Linked DNA regions of Nitratireductor mangrovi. The protein of the gene in region 1 interacts with the protein of each later gene in a pairwise test. Links are inferred from orthologs where the notes say so. Each region holds a gene or a part of one and is shown in the gene's direction. Other genes may lie near its edges.

The links.
Region 2: the proteins of FQ775_RS17715 (region 1) and FQ775_RS10190 interact in binary tests that used the Escherichia coli proteins (3 or more experiments, as listed by UniProt). The link is inferred for Nitratireductor mangrovi from one-to-one orthologs.

The regions. Positions count from the first base shown.
Region 1 is NZ_CP042301.2:3,622,660-3,633,895, reverse strand. The notes cover bases 4,863-7,799. They hold FQ775_RS17715 (biosynthetic peptidoglycan transglycosylase), read left to right. Parts: upstream 4,863-5,948; coding sequence 5,949-6,650; downstream 6,651-7,799. Other genes in these bases: FQ775_RS17700 (GlcG/HbpS family heme-binding protein), read right to left, coding at 7,517-7,799; FQ775_RS17705 (hypothetical protein), read left to right, coding at 7,111-7,512; rpmF (50S ribosomal protein L32), read left to right, coding at 6,797-6,979; FQ775_RS17720 (polyprenyl synthetase family protein), read right to left, coding at 4,891-5,808. Outside these bases: ispG (flavodoxin-dependent (E)-4-hydroxy-3-methylbut-2-enyl-diphosphate synthase), read left to right, coding at 172-1,425; FQ775_RS17730 (lytic transglycosylase domain-containing protein), read left to right, coding at 1,379-2,272; FQ775_RS17725 (response regulator), read right to left, coding at 2,279-4,810; more of FQ775_RS17700, read right to left, coding at 7,800-7,948; FQ775_RS17695 (gamma-glutamyltransferase family protein), read left to right, coding at 8,058-9,647; polyhydroxyalkanoate synthesis repressor PhaR, read right to left, coding at 9,652-10,263; FQ775_RS17685 (acetyl-CoA C-acetyltransferase), read left to right, coding at 10,531-11,236. UniProt on the Escherichia coli protein: Peptidoglycan polymerase that catalyzes glycan chain elongation from lipid-linked precursors. May play a role in peptidoglycan assembly during cell division in collaboration with other cell division proteins.
Region 2 is NZ_CP042301.2:2,064,209-2,068,927, reverse strand. Bases 1-2,918 are described here. They hold FQ775_RS10190 (peptidoglycan D,D-transpeptidase FtsI family protein), read left to right. Parts: upstream 1-565; coding sequence 566-2,272; downstream 2,273-2,918. Other genes in these bases: FQ775_RS10185 (UDP-N-acetylmuramoyl-L-alanyl-D-glutamate--2,6-diaminopimelate ligase), read left to right, coding at 2,311-2,918; ftsL (cell division protein FtsL), read left to right, coding at 168-542; rsmH (16S rRNA (cytosine(1402)-N(4))-methyltransferase RsmH), read left to right, coding at 1-163. In the rest of the region: more of FQ775_RS10185, read left to right, coding at 2,919-3,765; FQ775_RS10180 (UDP-N-acetylmuramoylalanyl-D-glutamyl-2,6-diaminopimelate--D-alanyl-D-alanine ligase), read left to right, coding at 3,762-4,719. UniProt on the Escherichia coli protein: Essential cell division protein that catalyzes cross-linking of the peptidoglycan cell wall at the division septum. Required for localization of FtsN.

The DNA.
Region 1 (11,236 bases):
TGACTCCGTTTCACTCGTGTCGTTCGGTGGCTCGCAATATAGGAGATTGTGCGCTGCAAAAAAGACAGTGGTACTACGGTTGCCGAAAGGCCGCGCCGGGGATGCGGAGTTGACAGGAGAGCCTGCCTTCGCCACCTGATGGCCGAAAGCAATTCGTTCGGGAGACCGGTCATGACCGGCTATCTGACCACGCCCCTGCCGCGCCGGCCCTCGGTCGGCGTCAATGTGGGCGGTGTCGTCGTTGGCGGCGACGCACCGGTCGTCGTGCAGTCGATGACGAATACCGACACCGCCGATGTCGATTCGACCGTGGCACAGGTGGCGGCGCTGCACCGCGCCGGCTCGGAACTGGTGCGCATCACCGTCGATCGCGACGAGAGTGCGGCCGCGGTACCGAAAATCCGTGACCGCCTTGCCCGACTCGGAATCGATGTGCCGCTGATCGGCGATTTCCACTATATCGGCCACAAGCTCCTGGCCGACCATCCGGGTTGCGCAGAGGCGCTCGCCAAGTACCGCATCAACCCCGGCAATGTCGGCTTCCGCGAAAAGCGCGACCGCCAGTTTGGCGCCATTGTCGAGACGGCGATCCGCCACGACAAGCCGGTCCGCATCGGCGTCAACTGGGGGTCGCTCGACCAGGAACTGCTCACCCGGCTGATGGATGAAAACCAGGCCAAGGGTTCGCCGCTGACGGCGGCCGAGGTGATGCGCGAGGCGATCGTGCAGTCGGCGCTGATCTCGGCCGAACTGGCCGAGGAGATCGGGCTGCCGCGCGACAGGATCATCCTGTCGGCCAAGGTCAGTCAGGTGCAGGACCTCATCGCTGTCTATGCCGAACTGGCGCGGCGTTCCGACCATGCGCTGCATCTCGGCCTCACCGAAGCCGGCATGGGCACAAAGGGCATCGTTGCCTCTTCGGCGGCGATGGGCATCCTCTTGCAGCAAGGGGTCGGCGATACGATCCGCATCTCGCTGACACCCGAACCGGGCGGTGACCGCACGCGCGAGGTGCAGGTGGCGCAGGAACTGCTGCAGACGATGGGGTTTCGCCAGTTCGTGCCGGTGGTGGCGGCCTGTCCAGGATGCGGCCGCACCACGTCGACTGTGTTTCAGGAACTGGCGCAGAAGATCCAGGAAGACCTGCGCCGCAACATGCCGGTCTGGCGCGACCGCTATCCGGGCGTCGAGGAACTCAAGGTCGCCGTCATGGGCTGTATCGTCAACGGCCCCGGCGAATCCAAGCATGCCGATATCGGCATCTCGTTGCCCGGTACGGGCGAGACGCCTTCTGCGCCGGTCTTCATCGACGGCCGCAAGGCCGCCACGCTGCGGGGCGCGGGAATTGCCGAGGAATTCGAAAAGATGGTGGCGGATTATGTCGAGCGCCGCTTCGGGCAGGGTGCACGTAGCGCCGCCGAATAGGCTTGCCCGCTGGTGTGCGGCTGCGCTGCTCGCATGCGTCGGCTCCACGGCTGCCGACCCGCCGAAGCCGGCGCCGACAATTCCTTTCTCCATCGCGCGCATTTGCGATCTTGCCGGGCTCCATGCCCGGCGCGAGCGGCTTCCGGAGGCCTTCCTTGCCCGCCTGCTGTGGAAGGAAAGCCGCTTTGACGCGGCAGCGGTGAGCCCGGCAGGCGCCGAGGGCATCGCGCAATTCATGCCCGGCACCGCGAAACTGCGAGGACTGGACGACAGCTTCGACATCGAACAGGCCATACCCGCCTCCGCACGCTATCTCGGCATCCTCAGGGACAAGTTCGGGAACCTCGGTCTGGCGGCCGCCGCCTACAATGCCGGGGAGGAGCGGGTGCGGCGCTGGCTTGCCAGCGGAGGCTTCCTGCCGCTGGAAACAGAGAACTACGTGCTCGACATTCTGGGAGAGCCGGCCGATGCCTTCGTGGCGCGCACGGCGCCGGTTGCAGTGCGGCCGCTCGACGGCAAGAAGCCGTTCGCCGCGGCGTGCCGGGCGTTGCCGTCAGAAGGCGCCGATACGGTTGCCATGGCCAGTGTGCATCGACAGCCATGGGGCATCCAGGTTGCCGGCGATTTCCGCCGTGCCGTGGCCGTGAGACAATATCAGCGGCTGCGATCGCGGTTCGCAAGCCAGATCGGCGATCAGGAACCTGTGGTCAGCCGCATCCGAACGCCCCGCGGGCGGCGCGGGCTTTACGCTGTCAGGATCGGCGCGGCCACGCGCCAGGCAGCCGACGCGATCTGCCACTCGCTGCGGCGTGCAGGCGGTTCGTGTATCGTGCTGCGCAATCGCTGACTTGGCTCAGGCGGTGCGTGCCATTTCTCCGCCGCCAAGCCAGGTCTCGATCTTCACCGAAAGCTTGTTTGGCGAGACCGGTTTCGACAGATAATCGTCCATGCCGGCTTCGAGGCATTTCTCGCGGTCGCCCTTGAGGGCATGGGCGGTGATGCCGATGATCGGGGTACGGTGGCCGGTGTCCGCCTCGGCCTCGCGGATGGTGCGAGTTGCCTCGAGCCCGTTCATTTCGGGCATCGACACATCCATCAAGATGATCTTTGGCTTCAGGGCGCGGTTCATGTCGACGGCGGTGCGGCCATTGCCGGCGATGCGATAGGAAACCCCGAGCCCATCCAGTATCTGGGAGAAGACGAGCTGATTGACCTCGTTGTCCTCGGCGACAAGGACGTCGAGTGAAGCCGGCTCCCTGAGGCTTGCGGCAGAAATCCTGCGCTCTGCGACCGGCGCCGGCCTGGGTCGTTGAGGGGTCGGGAACGGGATCGGATTGGCCTTCACCTCCAGCGGCGCCGAAGACGCTTTGGACGACTGCAGCACGGAGACCAGGGTTTCCAAAAGGGCCGAGGAGCGAGCCGGCTTGTGGAGCTGGGCCGAGACGCCGCATTCGGCGGCCAGCCGACCGATTTCGGACTGGTCGACCGAGGTCAACAGCACGATCGGCATGCGCGCGGTTCTGGGATCGGACGTAATGGCGCGCGCCGTCTCGGCGCCGTTCATGCCCGGCATCTGGAAGTCGAGAATGACACCGTCGACATGGCTTCCCAATTCGGTGGCGCGCGAAAGGAACGCCAGCGCGGTGGCGCCGCTCTCGACGGCCGCGCAGTCGAAACCCCAACTGCGCAGCTGCTCGACTAGGATGTCGCGGTTGATGGGATTGTCGTCGACGATGAGGATGCGCGACCCCGAGACATCGAAGGGTACCGGCTTCTCGCCGTAGCCGGATTCGTCGACAGGCAGCGGGACCGTGAACCAGAAGGTGGAACCCTTGCCAAGCACGCTCTCGGCGGAGATTTCGCCTTCCATCAGTTCGATCAGGCGCGACGCGATGGCAAGGCCTAGACCCGTCCCTTCGTGGCGCCGCGTCGAGGAGGCATCGACCTGGGCGAACTTGTCGAAGACCGAAGCGAGCTTGTCGGCAGGGATGCCGATGCCGGTATCCTCGACCCGCACCGTCACCTGCAGGACGCCATCCCTTTCCTCGCCGGAAACGTCGACGAGCACGTGGCCTTTCTCCGTGAATTTCACCGCGTTGCCGACCAGATTGGTGGCGATCTGGCGGAAACGGCCGACATCGCCGACAACGGTCGACGGCAACGTCGGGTCGACGCGAACGATCAGCTCGAGATCCTTCTCGGCCACTCTGGCCGAGACGAGCGTTGCGACGTCCTCGATCGCCTCGCCGAGGCGGAACGGGGCCGGGTCCAGCTCGAGCTGGCCGGCATCGATCTTCGAGAAGTCGAGAATGTCGTTGATGATGGTGAGGAGCGCGTTGCCCGATTTGAGGATGACGTCGACGAACATCCCCTGCCGCTTGTCCAGCTCCGAGCGGCTCAAGAGCTCAGCCATGCCGAGCACGCCATTCATCGGGGTGCGGATTTCATGGCTCATATTGGCGAGGAACTCGGACTTGGCGCGGTCGGCCGACTCGGCCTTGACCTTGGCTTCCTCGACCGTTTCCTTGGCCTGCCGCAGGTTCTCGTGCGCGGCCTGGATGTTTCGCATCATCGGGTCGAAGACGCGCAGGGCGAGCAGGCCGCCTGCCGAAATGATCGTGACGGCGACCAGCAGCAGGGTGAATTGCAGGGTGCCGTAGGTTCCGGTCATCTCGTTGTGGAGCTCGTGCAGGGTGCGCGACAAATTGGGCCTGACGCGATCGTTGGCGAGTGTTTTCAACTGCTTGAAGACGCGCTGCGCGACAGGTTGGGTGAGGTCGCGAAAGATTGCCAGCCGGTCCGCATGGGTCAGCACTTCCTTGACGTCGCGTTTCAAGGAGTGCTGGTTGTCGTCGCCGATCCAGATCGCGGCCACAGATGCCGGCGGCGTGAGGCCGGCAATCGACGCCAGCGTAGCGTTGTCGTAGCGCCCCGTGTCGGCGCCGCCGGCCTGTTCGGCGGCGGTGATCATCTTGCTTTCGCCCATGTTCACGTCGCCCTCGACCGCGAGCTGAAGCGCGTCATTGGCGTCGGCGAGGCGCGCCAGGGCGGCGTCGAGGTCGGAGCGGATTTGCGCTACCAGTTCCTTGCTGGCGGTCGGCTTCGTCGGCTCGATCTTGCGCGCGGCAGGCGTGGAGCCGTCGACATTGTTGCTGATGTCCTGAGGAGGGGCGATACGCGTATTGTCGAGACGGAGCGAGTGGTAAAGCACGTCACTTGTCGCATCGGCCATGTAGGCGATGACGGCGCCGAACTTCACATCGGTCTTGGCCCTCTCCGCCTGCCAAAGCATGATGCCGGTGCCGGCTGCGATCGCGACCACGAACCCGGTCAGAACGACATAAAGCCGGCCGCGCATATAGGCGCGCGTAATCTTCGAGGACATGAACTCGTCCACCCCGCACTCGAACTGATGGCTAAATATCGAACGAGCGGATTAAGTTGGGCTTAACGCTGCGGCAGCCGTCAGGAGCGGCGGTCGGCGATGAAGTGCGCAGCCGCGCGCAACATCAGTGCGTCTGCGCCGAAGGGCTGCAGGAGTTCTTCCGCCTGGCGCACCAGACCGGCAAGCTGTCCGCGGGCCCAGCCCTCGCTGTGGAGCCCTACCAACGTGGCCTTGCCGGCACCGGCGTCCTTGCCGGTCGCCTTGCCCACAGTGGCGGCATCGGCGGTCAGGTCGAGAAGATCGTCGGCCATCTGGAATGCGAGGCCGATCGCGGTGCCGAATTCGGCGAGCCTTTCCCGTTCGGCCTCTCTGGCGCCCGACATGATCGCACCGGCCTCGCAGGCGAAGCGCAAGAGCGCACCGGTCTTCATGGCCTGCAGGGTGAGCACCCCGTCTTCTCCGGGGTTCGTGCGCGCCGCCTCGAGGTCCAGCGCCTGACCGCCGACCATGCCGCCCATTCCGGCCGCGCGCGCCAGGCCCGCGATCAGGCCCAGCCGGGCCGTATCGGACAGCAAAAGCCTCGAATCGGACAACATGTCGAAGGCGAAGGTCAAAAGCGCGTCGCCGGCCAGAATCGCGGTTGCTTCGTCATAGGCGCGATGCACCGTCGGCTGGCCGCGGCGCAGGTCGTCGTCGTCCATCGCCGGCAAATCGTCATGAATCAGCGAATAGCAGTGGATACACTCGAGTGCGGCGGCGACGCGTAGCGGCGTTTCGCCGGAGAGCCCGAAAAGTGCGGCGCTTTCCATGACCAGAAAGGGGCGCAGCCGTTTGCCGCCGTTGAGCACACCGTGGCGGATGGCCGCCATGAGCCGAGGCGGGCGGGTGACCTCGCCATCCAGCGGCCGGTCGCCGAGCAGGCCGCGCAGCAATGTCTCCACGGCGGTGGCGTGCATGGCGCGGGTTTCTTCGAAGAGCAGCGCGATCTGATCGTCCATGGCGGCGAGCGATGGCCGCAATTGGCGGCGCGGTCAAGCCTGTCCTGCCAGGCATGAACGCTCCGCCGTTGCAAGGGGCGAAGCTGCCCTCTATTGCGGGAGGGCGCTGTTTCGGCGAAGGCGGCATGGCGGAGAAGGCAATGGCAAGGCGCAAGCCGCGCAAATCGAAGGGCAGGATCTGGCTTCGCCGCATCGTCGTCGCCGGACTGCTCCTCGCATTGCTGCCGGTGGCGCTTTCGGCGCTCTACATCGCTCCCTTCGTCCACCCGCTCTCCACGCTGATGATGAAGGATCTCGTGACGGGCAGCGGCTACGACCGGCGATGGGCGGCGATCGGCGACATTGCCCCGGTGCTCGTTCATTCGGTGATGATGTCCGAGGACGGCCAGTTCTGCTCTCACCGTGGCATCGACTGGGGCGAACTCAACGTCGTGATCGACGATGCGCTTTCGGGCGAGCCGACGCGCGGCGCGTCGACCATTCCGATGCAGACCGTCAAGAACCTTTACCTCTGGCACGGCCGTTCGCTGCTGAGAAAGGCGATCGAGGCGCCGCTGGCGATCGTCTTCGACGCGATCGTGCCCAAGAGGCGGATCATGGAGATCTATCTCAATATCGTGGAATGGGGGCCGGGCGTCTATGGCGCCGAAGCCGCGGCACAGCATCATTTCGGACGCTCGGCCAGCGACTTGTCGCGCCGGCAGGCGGCGCTGCTCGCGGTCACGCTGCCCAACCCGCGCGAACGCAATCCTGGCAAACCCACCAAGGCGCTCAACAGGCTTGCTGCCACCATCGAAAAAAGGGCAGCGGGCGCTGGCGATTACGTCGCCTGCGTTCGCTGACCGACGCTCAAAAAAAGTAGGCGCCGCGGCTGGTCAAATGCCGCATCAGCGTGTATAGGCACGCGACTTCCGAGACAACGCCTGCCGAAACGGTCCTTTTTGAGAAGGGCGCGGCGGGCACCGACTTGAGTGATGGAGCAGGATCCATGGCTGTACCGAAACGAAAAACCTCACCGTCGAAGCGAGGCATGCGTCGCTCCGCCGACGCGATCAAGGCTCCGACCTATGTCGAGGACCGCAATTCCGGCGAACTGCGTCGCCCGCACCACATCGACCTGAAGACGGGCATGTATCGCGGCCGCCAGGTTCTGGAGCCCAAGGAAAGCTGATCGCTTTTCTACGCGGGGATTGAGATGGCCGGCTTCGCGCCGGCCTTTTTCGTTGGCGCCGGCGCGCTGGCGCTTGACGGAACGGACGCGGCGGCTACACCGGTGGCACGGAACTGCCACGGAGCCGCGCCATGCTGGGCCACGTCCCCCTGCTGATCATTCCTTTCATTCTTTACAATCTCGGCCTTGCCGGCATGTTCGGCGGCGGCGCCGATCCGTGGGCGCAGCCGATGATCTCGGTGCCGATGATGTCCGGCGGTGTCTTCGCCATGACGCTCGGCGACCTGATGATCGTGATCGGGCTCGTGCTCCTGTTCTTCGAGATCATGAAGTCGACCCGGACATCAAATGCCTCGGTTCTCGACCATCTGCTGTCGACCTTTGTCTTCGTTGCCTTTCTGGTCGAGTTCCTGCTGGTGCGCGGGGCGGCGCATTCAGTGTTTTTCATCCTCACCGTGATTACTTTGGTCGATCTGGTCGCCGGGTTCTCGGTGTCGATCCGCTCGGCCGGGCGCGACGTCAGCTTTCACTGAGGCGTCAGCCGCCGTCGGCGGCGAACCCCGCGGCTTCGATCGCAGCCCTGGCGGCGGCCTCGTCATTGTCGGAGGTATCGCCGGTGACGCCGACCGCGCCAATGACCTCGCCCGCCGCGTTCTTCATCAGCATGCCGCCCGGTACCGGCACGATGCGGCCGCCGGAAACGTCGGAAAGGGCTGCGATGAAATGCGGGCGATCGCGCGCGGCGCGGTCGATGGCGCGCGAGCCCATGCCGAGCGCCAGTGCGCCATAGGCCTTGCCGAAAGCGATCTGAAAGCGCATCAGCGACGAGCCGTCCTGCCGTTGGTAGGCGACCAGATGGCCGCCGGCGTCGAGGACGGCGACCGCAATCGGCTTTAGGGCAAGCCGCGCCGCCTCCTCGAAGGCTGAACTTATGATCGCGTTTGCCGTTTCCAGTGACAGCATGTTCATCCTGGCCCTCCCTTTGGCTGGAGGTTAGGTCTATCGAAGCCGCCCGCGAAACTGTAGGCGCGTGTCGTGTAAATAGTTTCGCCGTATCGTCGGCAATCAGAGGGCAAGCATGATGCGTGATTTTGACAGGACGGGCCGCTCCCCGGTGATTGCGGAAAACGGCATGGCGGCGACGTCACATCCGCTGGCGACAATGACGGCCCTTTCAATCCTCAGGGATGGCGGCAATGCGGTCGACGCCGCGATCGCGGCCGCGGCCACGCTCGCGGTTGTCGAGCCGCACATGACCGGGATCGGCGGCGACTGTTTTGCCATCATCGCCGAGCCGGACGGATCGGTGCACGGACTGAACGGGTCCGGGCGGGCGCCGAAGGCAGCGAGCGCGGCGCGTTATCGCGAGATGGGGCATCGCCAGATGCCGCAATCCGGAGCGCTGAGCGTGACGGTGCCAGGCGCCATCAAGGCATGGGAGACGTTAGCGGCGCGCTTCGGTACACGCGGGCTCGGGGTCCTCCTTTCGGACGCGATCGGGTACGCCGAAGAAGGTTATGCCGTTCACCCGCGTGTTGCCCGCGACTGGCAAGGCCTTGTCGAGGGTCTCGCGGCCGACGCAGGCGGTTCGCGCCACTATCTGGCCGGCGGCCGGTCGCCCAAAGTGTTTTCACGTCATCGCGTGCCGGCGCTCGGGCGTACCTTGCGCGCCATCGCGGGCAAAGGAGCGTCGGCCTTCTATGAAGGCGCGATCGCAGCGGAGATGGCGGCCGTCGTACGGGCGGGCGGTGGGTTCCTCGACGAGGAAGATCTGGCCGCCGTCACCGCCGACTGGGTTGAACCGATCGGGACCCGCTATAGAGACTACGACGTTCTGGAAATCCCGCCCAACGGGCAGGGCATCACGGCGCTGATCCTGCTCAACCTGTTTGCCGCCACGGGGGCGGGCCGGCTGGCCGCCGACAGCGCCGAGCGCTACCACCGGATGATCGAATGCGCGCGAGCAGCCTACAATGTCCGCGATCATCTGGTTGCCGACCCGGCCGCGATGGCGGTGTCTCCCGAGACATTGTTGTCGCCGCAAGTCACGGCCTCACTTGCCCGCAACATCGACCCCGGCGGCCGCAACCCGCATCTGGAGCTGCCGCCGCTCCCCGACTCAGACACGGTCTATCTCACCGTCGTCGACCGCGACCGCCGCGCGGTCTCCTTCATCAATTCGCTTTATGCGGGTTTCGGCGCCCGGCTGGTGACGCCGGAATCGGGCATCGCGCTGCAGAATCGTGGCGCCTGCTTCACGCTGGAAGAAGGCCATCCCAACGAGCTTGGACCGGGCAAGCGGCCGATGCACACCATCATTCCCGCCATGGTCATGAAGGATGGTCGCGCGGCATGTTCCTTCGGCGTGATGGGCGGGGCCTATCAGCCGATGGGGCATGCGCATGTGCTCTCCAACATGCTCGACCACCAGATGGACCCGCAGCAGGCGCTCGACCATGCCCGCATATTCTGGGGCGACAGCGAGGTGTTGGGCGCGGAGAGTGGAATCCCGGGCGCGGTGCGCGGGCGGCTCGCAGAGCTGGGCCACCGCGTGGCCGACGCGCCCAATCCGCATGGCGGCGGGCAGATCGTCGCGATCGACCATGAGAGCGGGTTTCTGATCGGCGGCTCCGACCCGCGCAAGGACGGGCTGGCGCTCGGCTGGTAGACCGTCAGTCCTTGCTCATGGAATCGATCTTGCGCTGCATGGCGGCGATCTGATCCTTGAGCTCGCGCAAATCGTCGGCGGGCTGGTCGTCCGGCTGCACGTCTTGCTCTTCGCCGTTCGCCTCGCCGGTGCCGGCGGGCGGGAACGGCGTGAACATGCGCATGGCGTTCTGGAACATCTCCATGTTGCGGCGGGTCTGCTCCTCGATCGCCTTCATCGGCGTCGACATGTTCATCATTTCCATCGGCGACTTGCCGAGGGCCGTCTTCATCTGCTCGCGAAAGCGCTCCTGCTCCTTGGCAAAGGCGATCATCGACTGCTCGAGAAAGCTCGGCACGATCATCTGCATCTGGTCGCCATAAAACGAGATCAACTGGCGCAGGAACGAGACGGGCAGCATGTTCTGCCCTTCCTTGTTCTCAAGCTCGAAAATGATCTGGGTCAGCACCGGGTGTGTGATGTCGTCGCCGGACTTGGCGTCCTGTACTGTGAAGTCCTCGCCGCGCTTCACCATTTCGGCCAGGTCTTCCAGCGTCACATATGTGGACGTGCCGGTGTTGTAGAGGCGGCGATTGGCGTATTTCTTGATGATCACCGGATCGTCCTTGCCTGGCACGCGAACCTCCCTGATTGCCGAACGAAGCTTCGTCGGCGGTCACGACATGTCGCACATTTCAGGATAGGCGGAAACCCGCATCGATTGAAAGCGGTTTGTGCAGTGCAGGAGACAGGGTGCCGCGCCGCATCAAGCACCATGTGTGCCAGTCCGGTCTGCACGCGAGGCTTATGATCGGGTGGCTGATTTCCCGTTTGACTCATGTCATGGTACGGGCAAGAAAAGTCATGGCCCATGCCGGCCAACTCGACAGAACGGGAGACAGTGATGTCCGCTTCCAATGCCATCGTCATCGCCGCCGCGGCCCGCACGCCGGTCGGTTCCTTCAACGGTTCCTTCGCCAATACGCCCGCCCATGAGCTTGGAGCCGTGACGTTGAAGGAGGTCATGGCACGGGCAGGCGTCGATGCCGGGGAAGTCGACGAGGTGATCCTGGGCCAGGTCCTGACCGCCGGGCAGGGCCAGAATCCGGCCCGCCAGGCCTCGATCGCCGCGGGCCTGCCGAAGGAGACGACCGCCTGGGGTCTCAACCAGGTTTGCGGCTCGGGCCTGCGGGCGATTGCCATCGGCATGCAGCAGATCGCAACCGGAGACGCCAAGATCATCGCCGCGGGCGGCCAGGAATCGATGTCGCTGTCGCCGCACTGCCAGCATCTTCGCGCGGGCGTGAAGATGGGCGACTATGCCATGATCGACACCATGATCCGGGACGGCCTGTGGGACGCCTTCAACGGCTATCACATGGGCATCACGGCTGAGAACGTGGCGCGCCAGTTCCAGATCACCCGCGACGATCAGGACGCCTTCGCGCTTGCCTCGCAGAACAAGGCCGAGGCGGCCCAGAAGGCGGGCAAGTTCAAGGACGAGATCGTGCCGGTGACGTTGAAGACCCGCAAGGGCGACGTCGTCGTCGAGAACGACGAGTATATTCGACACGGGGCGACCATCGAGGGCATGCAGAAATTGCGTCCCG
Region 2 (4,719 bases), 1.6 Mb from region 1 along the record:
GATGGTCGCGGCGTCGGACCACGAAGCGGCACGCAACCCGCGCGCCCGCTCCGCGAAATTGCGCGCCGCAACGCGGACGGCAACGCCGCCAGGGGCGGAGGACCATTCGATTTTCGGCCTGCCGTCGCTGCCGGCGGTAGCCCGCGGACAGGAGAGGAACTAGGCCCGTGTTTCGGACCACAGACATCGTCCTGATCGCGGTCATGGTTTCGGCGGCCGCCTTCACCTACAAGACCAAGCACGAGGCGGAGAACCAACTCGCCGAGTTGCGCAAGGTCGAGTCGCAATTGCGGCTGGAGCAGGAGACGATCGACCTGCTCAAGGCTGACTGGAGCGTTCTGACGCAGCCTGCGCGCCTGCAGCAATTGGCAGAGATATACCAGGAAGAACTCAAGTTGGCGCCGGTCGAGCCACAGCAGATCGCAACGCCCGCCGAGCTTCCGGCGCCGCCGGTGGAAATGGAGGCGTCGCCGTCGAAGCCGCTCGGCGGCATGGCCGATACCGGCGCGGACGGCGTCGTCACCGGGAGCACCACGCAATGAGGCTTCTGCGCGATCTTGGCGCCATGCTGAGGCCTGGCGCGGTGCAGGCCACCGCTGTAAGCCGTGGCGGCATCGTCGTGGAAGGGGCACGCAAGTCGACCGGCGGCCGCGCCCGCTCGCGGGTGCTGATGGCCATGGGCATTTTCATGATGCTTTACGGCGTCATCGCCGGGCGGCTTGTCTATCTCGGCCTTCAGGACGTGCAGGAAAGCTATTTCCCTGGCGCCGACCGGCTGCTCGCGGCCCGGCCGGACATCGTCGACCGCAACGGGCAGGTGCTGGCGACCGACATCAAATCGGCATCACTGTTCGCCGAGCCAAGGCGGATCGTCGATCCCGACGAGGCGGTTGAACTGCTGACCACCGTCCTGCCGTCGCTCGACTACGAGCAGACATACTCCAGGCTCAGCAGCCAGGCCGGCTTTGCATGGCTGAAGCGCGAGATCACACCCAAGCAGCAGAACGAGATATTGCAACTCGGTATCCCGGGCATCGGCTTCCGCCCGGAAAAGCGGCGCTTCTATCCCGGCGGGCCGACCGCGGCGCATATCCTGGGGCTGGTCAATATCGACAATCAGGGCATTGCCGGCATCGAGAAATATGTCGACGATCACGGCCTTGCGGACCTCCGGTCGGCCGGTCTGGTGAGTAACGCCGATCTCGAACCGGTCAGGCTCTCCGTCGACCTGCGTGTCCAGCATATCGTTCGTGACGAACTTGCCGGGGCCATGGAACGCTATCAGGCGGTGGCTGCGGGCGCCGTGATCCTCAAGGTCGACACCGGCGAGGTCATCGCCATGGCGTCGCTGCCCGATTTCGACCCCAACAATCCGGTGACGGCGCATGAAAAGGACCGGCTCAACCGGATGTCGGCGGGCCTGTTCGAGATGGGGTCGACGATCAAGAGCTTTACCACCGCGATGGTGCTGGATTCCGGCAAGGCCAACCTGAACAGCACCTTCGACGCCACGCGTCCGCTGCAGATCGGCGGCCATACCATCCGCGACTTCCACGGCAAGGGGCGCGTGCTGACCGTGCCCGAGGTCTTCATCTACTCGTCAAACATCGCCTCGGGACGCATGGCCGAGGCGGTCGGCATCGACGGGCACCGCGCTTTCCTGAAGCGCATCGGGCTGCTCGACCGCATGCGCACCGAACTGCCGGAAGTGGCCACGCCCACCGAACCTGCGACCTGGAAGCGCATCAACTCGATCACCATCTCCTTCGGCCACGGCATGTCGACGACTCCGCTCCAGACGGCGGTGGCGGCGGCGGCGCTGATGAATGGCGGCAAGCTGATCCAGCCGACCTTCCTGCCGCGCACGAGGGAGGAGGCAGATGCGATCGCCGAACAGGTGATCAAACCGCAAACCAGCGAGGCGATGCGGTACCTCTACCGGCTCAACGCGGAGAAGGGCTCCGGCCGGCGCGCCGAGGTCGAAGGCTACCGCGTCGGCGGCAAGACCGGCACGGCGGAAAAGGTGGTCAACGGGCGCTATTCCAAGAACAAGCGCTTCAATGCCTTCCTGGCCGCGCTGCCGATGGAAAACCCCCAATATGTGGTATTGGCGATCGTCGATGAGCCGAAGCCCGAGCGGCCCGGAATCGGCGCGACCGCCGGCCTCAATGCGGCCCCGGTTGTCGCCAATATCATCCGGCGGGCCGCGCCGCTGCTTGGCGTGAAGCCGGTTTTCGGCCAAGAAGGCGAAGCGCTGCTCGTCTCGCACTAGTGATTCTGGGCCGGCCGCCGGCACAGATACGGAATTTCATGAAGCTCAGCGATCTCGCCGATATCCTGCCTGACCAGACTTTGCCCGCGGGCGAAGCGCGGTTGGCGGGGATCACGTCGGATTCGCGCGCGGTCGGGCCGGGTTTCCTGTTCGCGGCCCTGAAAGGGACCAAGACCGACGGGCTGGCGTTTGCGCTACAGGCGCAGGAACGCGGTGCTGCGGCGGTACTGGCGGGTCCGGGCGGGGCGCCAGAGGGGCTGACCATCCCGCTGATCCAGGTAGCCGATCCGCGGCGGGCGCTGGCGTTGGCCGCGGCGCGTTTTTATGGCCGCCAACCGGCGACGATGGTCGCGGTCACGGGAACGGCCGGCAAGACCTCGGTCGCTTCCTTCGTGCGCCAGATCTGGGAGCGGACCGGACGGCAGGCGGCAAGCATCGGCACCACGGGGCTCGTCGCGCCCGGGCGTGCAGAATACGGATCGCTGACGACGCCGGACCCGGTGGCGCTGCACCGGCTTCTGGCCGAACTCGCCGATGCCGGCGTCACCCATGCCTCGATGGAAGCCTCCAGCCACGGGCTCGACCAGCGCCGCCTCGACGGCGTGCGGCTGGCGGCCGGCGCCTTCACCAATCTCGGCCGCGACCATCTCGACTATCACCCGACAATCGAGGATTACCACCGCGCCAAGCTGCGCCTGTTCGACACGCTGCTGCCGAAGGGGGCGCCAGCCGTGATCTTTTCCGACAATGCGTGGTCAAAGGCGACGATGGACGCGGCACGCGCGGCCGGTCGCGAGGTCATGACAGTGGGCCGTAGCGGCACGCTGCTGGCGCTGAAGCGCGTCGAGCACGAGCGCCACCGCCAGCGGGCCGAGATTGCATTCGGCAGCGATATCTTCGAGATCGTGCTGCCGCTTGCCGGCGACTTCCAGATCGCCAACGCACTGGTAGCGGCCGGCCTGGCGGTGGCCACCGGCACCGGCGCGGCCGACGCGCTGTTCGCGCTCGAACATCTGCGCGGCGCCTCGGGGCGGCTCGAACTCGTCGGCCAGACTGCGAAAGGAGCGCCGGTCTATGTCGACTATGCCCACAAGCCGGACGCACTCGAGAATGCGCTCGCAGCGGTGCGGCCATTCACCACCGGGCGCGTCATCGTCGTCTTCGGTTGTGGCGGCGACCGCGACCGCGGCAAGCGCCCGATCATGGGCGAGATCGCCACGCGGCTTGCCGATGTCACCATCGTTACCGACGACAATCCGCGCTCCGAGGTGCCGGCAGAAATTCGCGCTGCGATCATGGCAGCCGCACCCGGCGCCATGGAGATCGGCGACCGGCGCGAGGCGATTCGCGCTGCCGTAACCATGCTTGATGCCGGCGACACGCTGGTGGTCGCCGGCAAGGGCCATGAAGAAGGCCAGACGGTCGGCGAGGTCACCCATCACTTCTCCGATCATGAGGAAGTCAAAAAGGCACTCGCGGAGTTGGCGGCATGAGCGCGCTCTGGACCGGCGAGGCGATGATCGCGGCTATGGGCGGGCGGCCGCTGGGCCAGTTGCCGGCAACGGTATCGGGGATCTCGATCGACAGCCGGACCCTTGAGCCGGGCGAGGCGTTTTTCGCCATCAAGGGCGAGAAGTTTGACGGCCACGACTTCGCCACCGCGGCGATGGCGGCGGGGGCGGGGCTGTTGGTCGTCGCGGAAGGCCGCCTGCCGGGCCTCGGTCGGCTGACGCGGCCGATGATCGTCGTCGACGATGTGCTGAAGGCGCTAGAGAAGCTCGCCGTTGCCGCGCGGGTGCGCTCGAAGGCCAAGATCGTCGCGGTCACAGGTTCGGCCGGCAAGACGACCACCAAGGAAGCGCTGCGCCGGGCGCTGTCGGCCACCGGCTCGGTGCATGCCGCCGAGCGGTCCTTCAACAATCACTGGGGCGTGCCGCTGACCCTGGCGCGGCTGCCCGAGGATGCCGATTTCGGCGTTTTCGAGATCGGCATGAACCATGCCGGCGAGATCCGCCCGCTGGTCAAGCTGGTGCGCCCGCACGTCGCGATCGTGACCGTGATCGCGGCGGCCCATCTCGGGCATTTCCATTCGCTCGACGACATTGCCCGCGCCAAGGCCGAAATCTTCGAAGGGGTGGAAGCCGGCGGCCATGCGCTCATCAATCGCGACGACCAGCGCTGGCGCATCCTGAAGAAGCTCGCGGCCGACGCGAAGGTGGCGCATATACATGGCTTCGGCGAACATGCCCGCGCCGACTACAAGCTCCTGCAGTGCAATCTGAAGGGCGACCATTCGACGATCACCGCACGCATCGGCGGCGAGGAAGTCTACGCCCGCATCGGGGCGCCGGGCCGCCACATCGTGCAAAATGCGCTGGCAGTGCTGGGAGCAGCTCACCTGGCCGGCGCGGACGTTGCCCGCGCCGCCGCGGCGCTCGGCGGTTTCG